DNA from 3 places in the Pantoea sp. XAF26B01_ASV70 genome. Region 3 is predicted to be linked to each of the others. Evidence: predicted binding sites of a transcription regulator. Region 3 holds the regulator's gene; each other region holds the start of a gene.
The links. The regulator LexA, encoded in region 3, represses DNA repair genes until DNA is damaged. The targets are predictions, from matches to a motif close to TNCTGTATGTACATACAGNA.
Positions count from the first base shown of each region.

Region 1: mutH (DNA mismatch repair endonuclease MutH) is a predicted target of LexA. The motif match lies at 1,236-1,255, and genes of this name have one in related genera.
Region 2: umuD (translesion error-prone DNA polymerase V autoproteolytic subunit) is a predicted target of LexA. The motif match lies at 1,990-2,009, and genes of this name have one in related genera.

Region 1 is NZ_CM137251.1:928,590-931,868, reverse strand. It holds gene ptsP (phosphoenolpyruvate--protein phosphotransferase) at 1-262, opposite strand, end outside; gene rppH (RNA pyrophosphohydrolase) at 275-802, opposite strand; gene mutH (DNA mismatch repair endonuclease MutH) at 1,487-2,164, shown strand; gene ACX8ZY_RS04555 (TerC family protein) at 2,264-2,974, shown strand; gene ACX8ZY_RS04550 (YgdI/YgdR family lipoprotein) at 3,093-3,279, shown strand, end outside.
Region 2 is NZ_CM137251.1:2,334,111-2,337,389, forward strand. It holds gene ACX8ZY_RS10895 (hypothetical protein) at 1-126, opposite strand, end outside; gene umuC (translesion error-prone DNA polymerase V subunit UmuC) at 278-1,546, opposite strand; gene umuD (translesion error-prone DNA polymerase V autoproteolytic subunit) at 1,549-1,968, opposite strand; gene ACX8ZY_RS10910 (hypothetical protein) at 2,304-2,555, shown strand; gene ACX8ZY_RS10915 (hypothetical protein) at 2,665-2,889, opposite strand.
Region 3 is NZ_CM137251.1:3,897,502-3,900,780, forward strand. It holds gene dinF (MATE family efflux transporter DinF) at 1-1,309, opposite strand, end outside; gene lexA (transcriptional repressor LexA) at 1,410-2,024, opposite strand; gene ACX8ZY_RS18450 (diacylglycerol kinase) at 2,130-2,498, opposite strand; gene plsB (glycerol-3-phosphate 1-O-acyltransferase PlsB) at 2,627-3,279, shown strand, end outside.

The DNA of each region.
Region 1 (3,279 bases), 1.2 Mb from region 3:
CAAGGTTAATCGGTTCGGCCAGACGGCCTACTAAACCGACGATCCCCTCGTCAAACGCCAGGGTCACGGTGCGGCCACGCGGTTTTTTAAGTCCGCGCGTCGCCATCAGGTAGTAGCAGTGACGATCGTGGTCGGCGAGGTAAACGGAACAGACTTCCGTATCCATCGCCAGACAGATCTCATTAACCAGGATGTCGAGTGCTTCATTGAGACGCGGCGCACTCGCCACTTTTTCTACAATTTCGCGCAACTGAGTGAGCATAAAGGGCGTGGCCTATCCTCTCTTACGTCGATGGGCAGGATTATTTCGCTGCCCCGCACTCTCCTGCATAGACATCACCACGCCAGCGAATTCCTTCATCACCCGACGATAAACGTCGCGCTTAAAGGAGACAACCTGACGCACCGGATACCAGAAACTGACCCAGCGCCAGCCATCGAACTCGGGCGTGCTGCTGTGCTGCACATTGATATCCGCGTCATTACACATTAACTGCAGAAGAAACCACTTTTGTTTCTGGCCGATACATACCGGCTTTGTGTCCCAACGCACCAAACGTTTTGGCAACTTGTAACGTAACCAGTTACGGGTAGAAGCAAGTATTCGAACATCTTTCCGGTGTAATCCGACTTCTTCGAACAGTTCGCGATACATCGCCTGTTCTGCGGTTTCACCGGGATTGATGCCTCCCTGAGGAAATTGCCAGGAGTGCTGTCCAAAGCGCCTGGCCCATAACACTTGTCCCTGCCGGTTACAGATTACGATACCAACATTCGGGCGGTAGCCATCATCATCGATCACCGGACTACCTCAAAGCAAAATTTGAATGAGCTGATTGTTTCACACTCCTTACAGGCGGTAAACCACTGGATTCATGGGGGGTTAAGCCATCATCGCCGGGATAACTCACAGAAAATGGCAAAGTTATAAACAATGACCGAGAAAAAGATCGATCTTATTCACCTTTTCTGTGGATAGCTTTGTGCAGAACGCGGGAGTTATCTGAATAACCTTTTCCGTGCGCGCTGAAGAGCCAAAATGAGCCAGCAACACATCATTATGATTTTTAATGAAATTAAATCGAAAACCTTACCGGTAAATCTTTTATAAACAGTGAATATTTTCATGGTAACTGACAATTGCTTAAAATATAAGCACACTGCTTTTTATCCACAGATAATCGCTCAGGGTTAGGCCAGAGCGGCGAAATTATGGCCAGATCGTGAAAAGTCAAGGCTGTAAATGGAACCAGTACCGCACTCAGACGGTGGTTATCCCATTTTTCTGTGGATAACCGGGCTGGAGATCCTGTTCATTGTTGCGGGTAAGCTGGGATAACCCTGAAGCACCTGGGGCGGCGAGCGTGCAATCCGCTAAAAAAAGCACGATCTATCATGTTATTATCGATCCCTGACGCGGATTATTTATGTGAGAAACGTGACTCACCTGCTGTTGTACAATTTTTAACCAATGCGAGTATTCACCATGAGTTACCAGCCAGGACCACCTGAAGATGAAGCCAGCCTGCTGGCACGCGCGCAGGATTTAGCCGGTTTAACCCTGGAAACCCTGGCCGCGCGCGCCGGTCTGCCCATGCCTGCGGATCTCAAACGTGATAAGGGCTGGGTCGGCATGCTGCTTGAGTGGCATCTTGGTGCCAGCGCAGGCAGCAAAGCGGAGCAGGACTTTGCCCATCTGGGTATCGAACTGAAAACCATCCCGATTGATGCGCAGGGTAAACCGCTGGAAACCACCTTTGTATGCGTGGCACCTCTGACCGGCAACAGCGGCGTGACCTGGCTCACCAGCCATGTGCGCCACAAGCTGGCGCGGGTATTGTGGATCCCGGTTGAAGGCGGGCGTGAGATTCCGCTGCGGGAACGCCGTGTCGGCGCGCCGCTGTTATGGAGCCCCGATGCAGAAGAAGATGAGATGCTGCGGCAGGACTGGGAAGAGCTGATGGATATGATTGTGCTGGGTCGCGTAGAGCAGATTACCGCGCGACATGGTGCCTGGCTGCAAATACGGCCCAAAGCCGCCAATAGCAAAGCGCTGACAGAAGGAATCGGCGATCAGGGCCAGCCAATCATGACGCTGCCGCGCGGTTTCTACCTGAAGAAAAGCTTCACCGGGCCCCTGCTGGCGCGTCATTTTCTCCTCTGAACGTCGCCACCCGCGTTGATGTGTCGCAATTTTGTGGGAGATCGGCGAAATGAATGCGTATAATCGCCGTTTACTTTTCGTTTAGGATTAAATGTCGGTATGTTTGAGTGGATTTCCGATCCCAACGCCTGGCTGGCGCTGGGCACCCTGACCATCCTTGAGGTGGTGCTGGGTATTGATAACATCATTTTCCTGTCGCTGGTGGTCGCTAAACTGCCAAAACACCAGCAAGCCAGCGCACGTCGCATTGGTCTGATGGGCGCGATGCTGATGCGTCTTGGCCTGCTGGCTTCTATCGCGTGGGTAGCCCGTCTGACTAACCCGCTCTTTACGCTGATGGATCATGCGTTCTCGGCGCGCGATCTGATTCTGCTGTTTGGCGGACTGTTCCTGCTGTGGAAATCGAGCATGGAGATCCATGAAACGATCGAAGGCAGCGAAGGCGAACACAACACCCGCGTCCATTCCTTCCTGGGTGCGATTGTGCAGATCATGATGCTCGACATTATTTTCAGCCTCGACTCGGTGATCACGGCCATCGGCCTCTCCGATCATCTGTTCATTATGATGGCGGCGGTGGTTATTGCCGTGCTGATGATGATGTTCGCTGCGCGCGCGATCGGTGAGTTTGTTGACCGCCATCCGTCAGTGAAAATGCTGGCTCTCTCTTTCCTGATTCTGGTCGGTTTCACCCTGATCCTGGAGAGTTTTGCGGTCCACGTACCAAAAGGTTACATTTATTTCGCTATGTTCTTCTCAATGGCGGTTGAGTGTCTTAACCTGATGCGCAGTAAGAAAAAGCACGCCTGATAAAGTCAAGGGCGAGCCTGCTCGCCCGGTTATTTTCAGATTCATACGATTAACCCTGCCGGCAAAACCATTTATTACTACACTGTTTGCACTTGACCATTTGTGAGGATTAGGCGTGATGAAAGGGTTGGCAGGAGTAGCACTGGTGATGGTAACCGCCGCATTCTTAAGTGGATGCAGTTCTGATTATGTCATGGCGACCAAAGATGGCCGGATGATCATGACCGAAGGCAAGCCGAGCATTGATAAAGAGACCGGCCTGGTGGAGTACACTGACCAGACGGGTCATATGGTGCAGATTAACA
Region 2 (3,279 bases), 1.6 Mb from region 3:
TTTTATATTGCTGTTATCGTCGATCGCATAAATCTCATATTCGTCATGATGGCGGGATTTTATGATTGCTGTGAAATGTATTGCGGGCCAGAGCATCACTCTGGCTTCAAACTGCCTGAAATCCATTATATTTACCTGGTAATTTGCTTAAATTACCCGATGAAAAACTACTCATCGGGTCAGGCAAAGCATAACTTCCTGCCACTTTAATCGCGTGATAAAAAAAGCTTTTAGCAGAGGCCGCGGTTTCAGCAGCAGAGGAACATCGGGTCAGCCTTCACTTAAGCGCAACCACAGGCAGATCGGTTATCCGGGTGGTATAGGCAGGCGACAGCATCTCGCGTTTCATCGACCAGGCTTTGTTGATCCCCTGCCCGGCAAACCACAGCTTCCCGCTGCCGAGCTTATTGACTGTGTCGATCAGCTTCATCAGCTCTTCGCTATTGCGGCGTGGCTGATGTTCGTCAAACAGATCAAACTGAGCCACGCCCTGGCTGAAAAAATCCCCCAGCACGATGCCGGCCTTCATATAGCGATGTCCCTCAATCCAGATGTTATCCAGGCACGCCATTGCAACTCTGATGATGTCGCGTGTGTCCTGCGTCGGAATCAGCAGTTGCTCCATCGACTGATTGCCATAAAAGGGTTCGTCAGTCGCATGCGGACTGGTGCGTACAAATACCCCTACCTGACGACAATATTGATTCTCACGGCGCAGCTTCTCCGCCGCGCGCTCGGCATACGCGCAGACAGCCTCGCGCATCTGATCGTAGTCGGAGATACGGCTGCCAAACGAGCGCGAACACATGATTTGCTGTTTTACCGGCGTCACTGACTCCAGCTCCAGACAGGATTCGCCACGCAGCTCTCTGACAGTGCGCTCCAGCACGACGCTGAACTGTTTGCGGATGGCCTCGGTGCTTTGATCGGCCAGATCTTTTGCCGTCATAACGCCCATAGCGTTGAGCCGTTTGCCGATCCGATGACCCACGCCCCAGACTTCCGCCACATCAATCAGCGCCAGCAGCTTTTTTTGTCGTTCAGGGTTCGACAGGTCGACAATGCCGCCGGTTTTGCTCCACTTTTTGGCCGCAAAATTCGCCAGCTTGGCCAGCGTTTTGGTCTGTGCAATGCCGACGCCCACGGTCAGATGGGTCTCTTTGCCTATTCGTTCTCTGACCTGGCGACCAAAGGTCTCCAGCGCCATACAGTTCTGCACGCCGGTGAGATCCATAAACGCCTCGTCGATCGAGTAGATCTCCACCGACGGCGCCATCTCTTCCAGTATGGTCATCACCCGATGGCTCATGTCGGCGTAGAGCGCATAATTTGAGCTGAAGACCTGCACCGCGTGACGCGTTAGTTCTTCACGCATTTTAAAATAGGGCGCGCCCATTTTGATGCCGACTTTCTTTGCCTCGGCGCTGCGCGCAATCACGCAGCCGTCGTTGTTCGACAGCACTACTACCGGTTTACCTTTAAGGTCAGGCCGGAAAACGGTCTCACACGACGCGTAAAAGCAGTTCACATCGACCAGCGCGAACATGGTCAGTGGGTCGCTTTAATAACAAAGGTCACAACGCCAAACACTTCCAGCGCATCTTCGGTCTGGATAGCGATCGGTTTAAATTTGGTATTCATCGGCATCAGTTGCAGGCAGGGATGAAGCTGGAGACGTTTAACGGTGAATTCACCTTCGACCGCGGCGACCACAATATCGCCGTGTGAGGCGGTGAGTGAACTGTCGACCACCAGCATGTCACCATCATTGATGCCCGCCTCAATCATTGACTCGCCGCTGACACGGACAAAATAGGTGGCGCTGGGGTGCTGAACCATCAGCGCATTGAGATCAATACGTTGTTCGACATAATCCTGCGCCGGGGATGGAAACCCGCACGGCACACGTTCGATATATAGCGGTAAAGGCATAACGGCACGAATGTCCGCAGGTTTAATGAATTCCATAATTTCGCTCCTTTTTCAGATTACTGTATATAAACACAGTAATAGCTAATCCCCCTTTTAATCAAGTGACATGGAACATCTTTAAGCGAAAGGGTTGATGGTAATGCACTTTTTTTTAAACGTTTTTTCGCATTGCCGTCAGAGTAAGCAGAAACGGGTTACTTTCGCCGCATCGCCGGAATAGCGTCGATTTCTTCTTACAGTAAAGAATCTTATAAATTCACCGGCTGATTATTTTTACTTAAGGAAAATCTGACAACGCTTCTCTGGCATTCGGAGAGGTTTGAATATTACGGGCGGGCTGGTTATTCTGCTTTTTTAAGCATGGAGGGATTATGGCAGACGACGATCGAATCAAACATCTTGAAGAGGCAGTTGCGCAGTTAAGGGTTGAGACTACGGTATTAAAAGCGATACTCGGTCAGCAAATTGCGCTGAATAATCTCAATTACAAAGGGAAGTTTGACGATGTACTGGCGGCGCTGGCGAAAGAGTATGCCGAACGCGGTCTGGAAGAGGGCAATAACCAGGCTATCCATGATGCCCTGCGTCAGTATATTAAATATGAGCCACCCGCAATGGAATAAGCGGATTTTCCGGCAGCGTCCGATTGCCGGACTTTACCGGCTCCTGAACGCTGCCACCGCCCTGTCCTGCACCGCCTCCGCAGCAGCCTCAGACGATACCGGTTAGTATTTACACCTCGCTGTCACTCTCCAGCGCATCCTGAATCGCGTCGGCCAGATTAGCAACTTCATTCGCCACGGCCTGCAGATCCCAGGCGGTTTTTGAGCCGGTTGCAGAGGTGGAGGCGCTGACGGACTCTTTTGCCACTGACAGAGCAGCAGCCACGGCGACCGAACGTTTATGTTGTTCCTGAGTCATGCCCGCAGGCGGAATTGCGAAATAGTCGTGAACCATGATCATTTCCTTGTGATAAATAAGGAGTCAACCTTAGCCTTCTGCATCAGGCGTGGGAAGTGAATTATGCGGCATGGCCTGTCAGACGCCCAGGATTGCAGCAGCACAATCGCACCTGCCACTTTTCCAGCGCTGAAACCTGTACAACTTTGGCTGAAATCTGCGGAAAAAAGCGATTTTAACGCATTGATGTGTCGTCAGCACAATCCCCAGCCTGCTGGTCTGAAAATCGCCACCCCTCTGAAAATCTCACCAACCCACTGTATTTATTCAATTAACCATCGAAAACCTCTTTTCTCACTTTAAACATGCTTTTTATATACACCACCGACCAGTTAAATTTTGTCAAATTTCATTGTACAACTTTGCGATTCTTGTATAACTTTGTCT
Region 3 (3,279 bases):
AGCTGTTCTGACGCCAGTGCTTACGCCAGATGAGCCACAGCGACAGGCCTCGCAGCGCCAGGAAAACCGTGACTGCCAGCCAAAGACCATGGTTACCCAGCACCGGTACGCTAAGCAGCGTCAGAAAATAGCCGGCTGCGGCAACTACCATGCTGTTACGCATCTCGCGCCCGCGCGTCGCCCCGATGAACATGCCATCCAGCAGATAACACCAGACACCGATCAGCGGCATAATCATCTGCCAGACCAGATAGCGGTCCGCTGTCTGCTGGAGTGACTGAAGAGAGGTCAGCAGGGTAACGATTTGCGGGCCAAAAATGGCATAGATCAGCGAGAAGAACAGCGCCACCACCACCGCCTGCCGACAGGCAGAGTGCCAGACGCGCAGGAGTTTGCTGCCATCTTTTGCACCATGCGCCTCACCCGCAAAAGCTTCAACCGCATAGGCAAAGCCATCCAGCGCGTAAGCCGTAAAAGTGATGAACATCAGTAATACTGCGTTAACCGCCACCACATCCGGACCCAGCCGGGCACCCAGTACGGTCAGCGAGGCGAAACAGAGCTGCAGCATCAGAGAGCGCAGCATGATATCCCGGTTCAGTCGCAGCAGCCGGCCGCTGTCACCGCGCCAGCTCTGCTTCAGCAGGCTAAGCGTAATTCCGCGCAGTTTTAACACCCGCCAGACCATGATGCTGCCGACACCCAGCGTAATGTATTCCGCCAGCGCCGTGGCGGTTGCCGCCCCCGCGACACCCCAGTGCAGCCCCATCACCAGCCAGAGATCGAGCACGATGTTAACCAGGTTGCCCACCACCAGCAGGATCACCGGCGCGCGTGCATACTGCACGCCCAGCAGCCAGCCCAGAATGACCAGGTTTGCCAGCGTGGCAGGCGCACTGAGCCAGCGAATCTGAATAAACAGTGCCGCCTGTTCGAGTACATCGGGATTGCCGCCAACCAGATGGGTCGACAGCTGAATAATCGGATAACGCAAAGCGATGAACAGTACGCCCGCCAGCAGCGCAATGATCAGCGGCTGAGTCAGCGCGCGTGCCAGCGCCATTTTATCGCCCGCGCCAAATGCCTGCGCCGTAAGGCCAGTGGTACTCATTCGAAGGAAAAGCAGCAGCATAAAGAGGAAGCTGGTCACTGTAGTCCCGACCGCAACCCCGCCAAGATAGACAGGGCTGTCGAGATGACCAATTACTGCAGTATCGACCACTCCAAGTAAGGGAACGGTGATATTTGAAAGGATCATCGGCAGCGCAAGCCGCCAGAGATTTTTATCGGTTGCCGTAATAAAGCGCATTCGCCGTTCCGTGCTCAGTGTCGCTGCGCAAAAGAGGCAGCGACAAAATTAGGGCAGACAGAATAGCATCAGAGAAGGCGAATGCACGCTGGCAGAAGAATCAGAGCCACTCACCGTTGCGCACCACGCCAACAGCCAGACCTTCTATGGTCAGTGACTGCGCACGGGTATCGACAACAATCGGGTCAAAATCGCTGTTTTCCGGCAGCAGATGCACGATAGCACCCTGCTTTTTCCAGCGCTTAACGGTGACTTCATCATCAATGCGGGCAACCACAACCTGGCCGTTACGCACATCCTGGGTTTTATGCACCGCGAGCAGGTCGCCATCCATAATCCCGATATCTTTCATCGACATTCCGCTGACGCGCAGCAGGAAGTCAGCAGACGGCTTAAACAGGCCCGGATCGACCTTGTAGTGGGTTTCGATATGTTCCTGCGCCATGATCGGCTCACCGGCAGCAACCCGGCCAATCAGCGGTAGCCCTTCTGAGGCTTCTTCTTCCATTAACAGTCGAATGCCGCGCGATGCACCGGAAACGATCTCGATGACGCCTTTGCGCGCCAGCGCTTTCAGATGCTCTTCTGCCGCGTTCGGCGAACGGAAGCCCAGCTGCGCGGCGATCTCGGCACGCGTAGGCGGCATGCCCGTTGAAGAAATATGGTCGCGAATCAGGTCATAGACCTGCTGCTGCCTGCTGGTTAATGCTTTCATCCCGCCCCCTGGTTGTTTATACAGTCGCTGTGAGTATATACAGGTATTGGTGAAATGGAAACCGATTGTCAGGGAAAACGCGCCCTCAGACGCGTTATGGAAGGCTTATCGCAAATGTGTCCAGAGCAGCGCGATCCAGACGAAGAGTGCCAGTAAGATGCTGATCAGCACCGCCGCCGAGCCCATGTCTTTTGCCCGGCCCGCCAGCGGATGATGCTCCTGACCGATGCGGTCGACCACTGCTTCAATGGCGCTATTGAGGATTTCAACAATGACCACCAGCACCACCGCCCCAATCATGAGGATGCGGGAGACCACATCGACATCCAGCCAGCACGCAATAACAATAGCGGCCAGCGCAGCCAGCGCTTCCTGCCGAAACGCCGCTTCATGTTGCCAGGCGGCACGCAGTCCCTGCCATGAGTAACCTGCAGCTTTTACTATTCTGATAAGTCCGGTGGCATTATTTGCCATGATGTGGGAACCCTTTCATCGGATTGACGTCAATGTCTGGGCTGCGTGCAATTGGCACCACCACAGATCTTCGCTGCGCTTTCTGGTATGCTTGCGGCGCTTTGCTAACAAGAGGCTTCATGTTGTCTATGTCAGGTTGGCGTAAACTCTATTACAAACTGCTTAATTTACCACTGTCGTTTTTGGTAAAAAGTAAGGCCATTCCGGCCGATCCCGTGTCTGAACATGGTCTGGATCCGACCCGACCTATTATGTATGTTTTGCCTTACGATTCGAAGGCCGACTTACTGACTTTACGCGCACAGTGTCTGCGGCATCATCTGCCCGACCCGCTCACTCCGCTGGAGATTGATGGTTCTCTGCTGCCGCGCCACGTCTTTATCCACAATGGCCCTCGCGTCTTCCCCTATTTTGTGCCCAGCGTTGAATCCGTGAAAATTTTTCACGATTACCTGGACCTGCATCGCAATAACCCTAAGCTGGATATTCAGATGCTGCCGGTCACGGTGATGTTTGGCCGCGCACCAGGACGTGAAGTCCAGGGCGAAGCAACGCCACACCTGCGGGTGCTGAACGGGGTGCAGAAGTTTTTTGCGGTGATCTGGCACGGGCGCGACAGTTTTGTCCGCTTCTCGCCGACGGTGTCGCTGCGCCGCATGGCAACTGAACACGGTACGGATCAGTCGATCGCCCAGAAGCTGGCTCGTGTGGCGCGCATTCATTTTGCCCGCCAGCGGCTGGCGGCGATTGGCCCGCGCTTGCCGGCGCGTCAGGATCTGTT